One region of the Pantoea trifolii genome, then DNA from elsewhere that is predicted to be linked to it. Evidence: predicted binding sites of a transcription regulator. Region 1 holds the regulator's gene; the other holds the start of a gene.
The links. The regulator sigma-54, encoded in region 1, starts transcription at its own class of promoters, with help from an activator protein. The targets are predictions, from matches to a motif close to GTTGGCACANNTTTCGCTNT.
Positions count from the first base shown of each region.

Region 1 (2,206 bases):
TCCTCCAGCTTGCCATGTGGAATGGCAATGCCGTTGCCAATACCGGTACTGCCCATACGTTCGCGGGTCAGGATGGCTTCGAAAAGCGTCTGGTGCGGCAGATTGAGCTGCTTCGCTGCCAGCTCGCTGATAATTTCCAGCGCGCGTTTTTTACTCTGGCAGTGTACGCCGCTACGGGTACAGTCCAGTGAAAGGACCGAGCTCAATTCCAGTGTTAGATCGTTGTTCATCATCGTTTCACTTGCGAGTTCACATAGCCGCGAGGTTCAGGCGATTGATTTCATTGCCGTTCGCCCGCTGGCGCTTGCGCAGATGACAAAACGGGGCGGTAATATCCGCCCCATTAAGCTCTAAGTGCCGAATCAGTCAGCACTCTGCAAGCGTGAAGGTTAGTGTTTTTTCAGTTTGTCTTTGTGTTTGGTCAGCTGACGGGAAAGCTTGTCGATTAACCCGTCGATGGCCGCGTACATGTCTTCCGCTTCCGATGTGGCGTGCAGCTCCCCGCCGTTGACGTGCAGTGTTGCATCCGCAATCTGCGTCACCTTCTCAACCTTCAGAACAATATAAACCTGATTGATACGATCAAAATAGTGTTCCAGTTTGGCAAATTTGGTATTTACAAATTCACGCAGAGGTTCGGTAATCTCAACATTAAGTCCGGTAAGGTTTAGCTGCATAGGTCTTCCTTCTTCGTTCGGTCAAACCAGCTGTTTACGCTGGTTTGATGGCGGTATAGATAAAGACTCGCGATATTTAGCAACCGTACGTCGCGCTACCATGATGCCCTGTTCGGATAACATGGAGGTCAGTTTGCTGTCGCTCAAGGGTTTTGCGGGGTTTTCCGCCGAGATCAATTTTTTCACTAATGCACGAATCGCCGTAGACGAGGCTTCGCCGCCGCCCTCGGTGTTGACGTGACTGGAGAAAAAATACTTCAGTTCAAAGATGCCACGCGGGCTGTGTAAATACTTTTGCGTGGTCACGCGGGAAATAGTGGATTCGTGCATATCAACAGCCTGAGCGATATCCGCCAGCACCATCGGACGCATGTACTCCTCACCCTGCTCAAAAAATGCCTGCTGCTGTTCAACGATACAGCGTGTCACTTTCAGCAGCGTGTCGTTACGGCTCTCCAGGCTCTTAATCAGCCACTTGGCTTCCTGTAAGTTGCTACGAATATACTGATTATCGCTTTCATTACGGCCAGCTCCGCCCATCGCAGCATACTGCTGATTGATTTTCAGGCGCGGCATGCTGTCGGAATTGAGTTCAACTGTCCAGCGCTTGCTGATTTTACGCACCAGCACATCGGGAATGACATATTCCGGTTCGCTGGTATTGATTGACTGGCCAGGGCGCGGATCCAGTGACTGAATCAGCAACATCGCCTCCTTCAGCACCTCTTCCTTCAGACGGGTTACGCGTATCAGGCTGCGGAAATCATGGTTGGCCAGCAGATCAAGATGTTCGCTCACAATCAGGCGCGCTTCCGCCAGCATGGGCGTGGCGGCATCATATTGCGACAGCTGGACTAACAGGCAATCACGCAAATCACGGGCACCAACGCCGACTGGATCAAAACGCTGCACGCGCTTGAGCACGGCTTCAACTTCTTCCAGCGTCAGCTCTTCATCGCCAATACTGTCATAAATATCTTGTAAGTTGACGGTGAGATAGCCGGTGTCGTCAATGGCATCAACAATGGATGTGGCGATGGCGCGATCGGTATCAGTGAACGGCGTTAACTCCACTTGCCACATAAGATAATCCTGCAGCGATTGCGTGGTTTCGCCCTGATAGATTGGCAGTTCGTCATCCTGGTAATCGGTGCCGGTGCCTGACGGCGTGCCCGCCGTGTAGATTTCGTCCCAGGTGGCGTCGAGCGGGAGATCTTCAGGCATGTCTTTCTGTTCAAGTGCTTCACGTGTGTCTAATGAATCACTCTCTTGTTCCTGAAATTCTCGCGCGTCGATTTCTTCGTGCAGATCGGTTTGTTCAAGCAGCGGATTGCTTTCCAGCGCCAGTTGGAGTTCTTGCTGGAGTTCAAGCGTAGAGAGTTGCAGCAAGCGAATGGCTTGCTGCAACTGTGGAGTCATCGCCAGCTGTTGGCTGAGCCTGAGTTGCAAACCTTGCTTCATAATTCGGTTAGAATTTCCTAAGCAAACGTAGGGTGTTACGACACCTTATCAGAGTCTGAACTCTTCGC
Region 1 covers NZ_JANIET010000001.1:544,683-546,888, forward strand. The annotation lists gene ptsN (PTS IIA-like nitrogen regulatory protein PtsN) at 1-230, opposite strand, end outside; gene hpf (ribosome hibernation promoting factor) at 390-677, opposite strand; gene rpoN (RNA polymerase factor sigma-54) at 699-2,138, opposite strand; gene lptB (LPS export ABC transporter ATP-binding protein) at 2,187-2,206, opposite strand, start outside.

Region 2 (2,206 bases), 390 kb from region 1:
AACTAATGTGCCAACCGCAGTGCCGGGAGAAGAAAGGGAAAAAAACGTGGATTTACCGCGTCGCAGGCAGCAAAAACGGGCATCGCGCCCGTTAGAATTAACGATCAAAAACAGTGCATTGCACCATGATGGCGCCCGTTATCGGTGTTCCAGCTCGTCGAGATGTTGATAAAGATCGGCAATTTGATGGATGCGCTGACGGCCCTGCGACAACATTTCATGCAGCAACGCATTCGCCAGCAGGTTAACCAGACTCATGGCGGAGGCGTAGCTATCAAAGGCGGAAACGCTGTCGAGCGGTGCGCAAAGCTGCCAGCGCGCCAGCGTGATAATGCCCTGCGCCTGCGGCTCACACAGCGCCAGCACGGGAATGTTGTTCTGCTGCAGTTGCTGCATCAGCGGACGAATGATGCGTGGTCGGCGGCGAAACGCCATCACCACCACGATATCGTCGGGCGTGATATCCACTAGCTCTTCGCCCAGCGTCTGACCCGGCTGCGGCAGCACATGCACCTGTGGACGCGCCTGCATCAGCTGCTGACGCAGGTGCAGCGCCACCGGATAGGCGTTACGCATGCCGATGATAAACACCCGTTTTGCCGCGCCCAGCGCGCTAATCACCTCGCCAAACTGTTGCGGATCGATGCTGTTAACCCACTGCGTCAGATTGGCCATCTCCTGCTTATAATGCCGCGACAGCAAGGTGTTGCCCTGCACCGCATCGCGGTTGTCGGTAAGCGGCATGCCGCTCTGGCGCAGGATGCGCAGCTCATCGCGCATATCCTTGTACTTCTCGTAACCGAGACGCTTGAACAAACGGCTAACCGTCGCCTTCGACACGCCACTCAGTCGCGCCAGCTCGGCGCTGTTGTAGCTGATCAGGTCATCAAAATGGTCAAACACGAAGTCGGCAATGCGCTGCTCCTGCGGCGACAGTTGCGGATAGTGACTACGAAGGCGTTCATCAAGTTGTTTCATCATCGGTCCTGTAACTTTCGTTTCATCACAAGCTAGCATAAATCGATCCAGATTGATGTCCGTTCAAAACTGGAACAGCTCTTGCTTCCCATTAACCACGTACCCAGAAAAAGAGTTCTTTATGATACAGAGCAACATGGCGCCGTTAGGCATGGCCGTTACGCCGCACCATCTCGCCAGCGAAAGCGCCTTAGCGGTGCTGCGCGAAGGCGGCAATGCGCTGGAAGCGATGGTGGCCGCCGCTGCCACCATCGCCGTGGTTTACCCGCACATGAACGGTTTGGGCGGCGACGGCTTCTGGCTGGTGGTGCCGCCCAACGGCGATCCCATCGCCATTGACGCCAGCGGCGCAGCCGGTTCGCTGGCACATCTTGATTTCTACCATGGCGAAACGCAGATTCCGCATCGCGGCCCCAAAGCCGCCTTAACCGTGGCGGGTACCGTGAGCGGTTGGCAGGAAGCGTTGACGCTGGCGCAGGAACTCGGCGCTACGCCGCTGCCATTAACCCGCTTGCTGCGCGATGCGATTCGCTATGCCGCCGACGGGATTCCGGTCACCGCCTCGCAGGCCGCCGCTACCGCCGCCAAACAGCACGAGTTGCAGCATCAACCCGGTTTTGCCGCCACCTTTTTACCGGACGGCAGCGTGCCAATTGCAGGCAGCCGCTTCACCCAACCGGCGCTGGCGAACACGCTCAGCATGCTGTGCGATTACGGACTCGAGAGTTTTTATCGCGGTGAACTGGCGCACCATCTGGCGCGCGAAATGAGCGCGCTGGGGATGCCAATTACGCTGGAAGATTTGCAGACGCATAAAGCGCGCCGCTGCACGCCGCTGCATCTGGCGCACAGTGAAGGCGATATCTGGAACATGACGCCACCAACGCAGGGTTTGGTGTCGCTGGCGATCCTCGGCATTACCGATCGACTTAACATGGCTGACGCCAATGAAGCACAAACCGTGCACCGCATCGTCGAAGCCACCAAAAAAGCCTTTGCGCTGCGCGACAAGCACATCACCGATCCGCGCCACATCGACATTGATGTGCAGAGCCTGCTGGATGCTGAACATCTCAGCACGCTGGCGGCGCAGGTGGATGATCACAAAGCCGCTGCGTGGGGCACAGGACGCGGACCGGGCGATACCGTGTGGATGGGCGTGATGGACAGCAGCGGGCTGGCCGTTTCGTTTATCCAGAGCGTCTATCACGAATTCGGCAGCGGCGTG
Region 2 covers NZ_JANIET010000001.1:931,130-933,335, reverse strand. The annotation lists gene hpxU (MurR/RpiR family transcriptional regulator HpxU) at 139-978, opposite strand; gene NQH49_RS04165 (gamma-glutamyltransferase family protein) at 1,100-2,206, shown strand, end outside.
Region 2: the regulator sigma-54 is predicted to act here: its motif matches at 1,047-1,066, upstream of NQH49_RS04165 (gamma-glutamyltransferase family protein).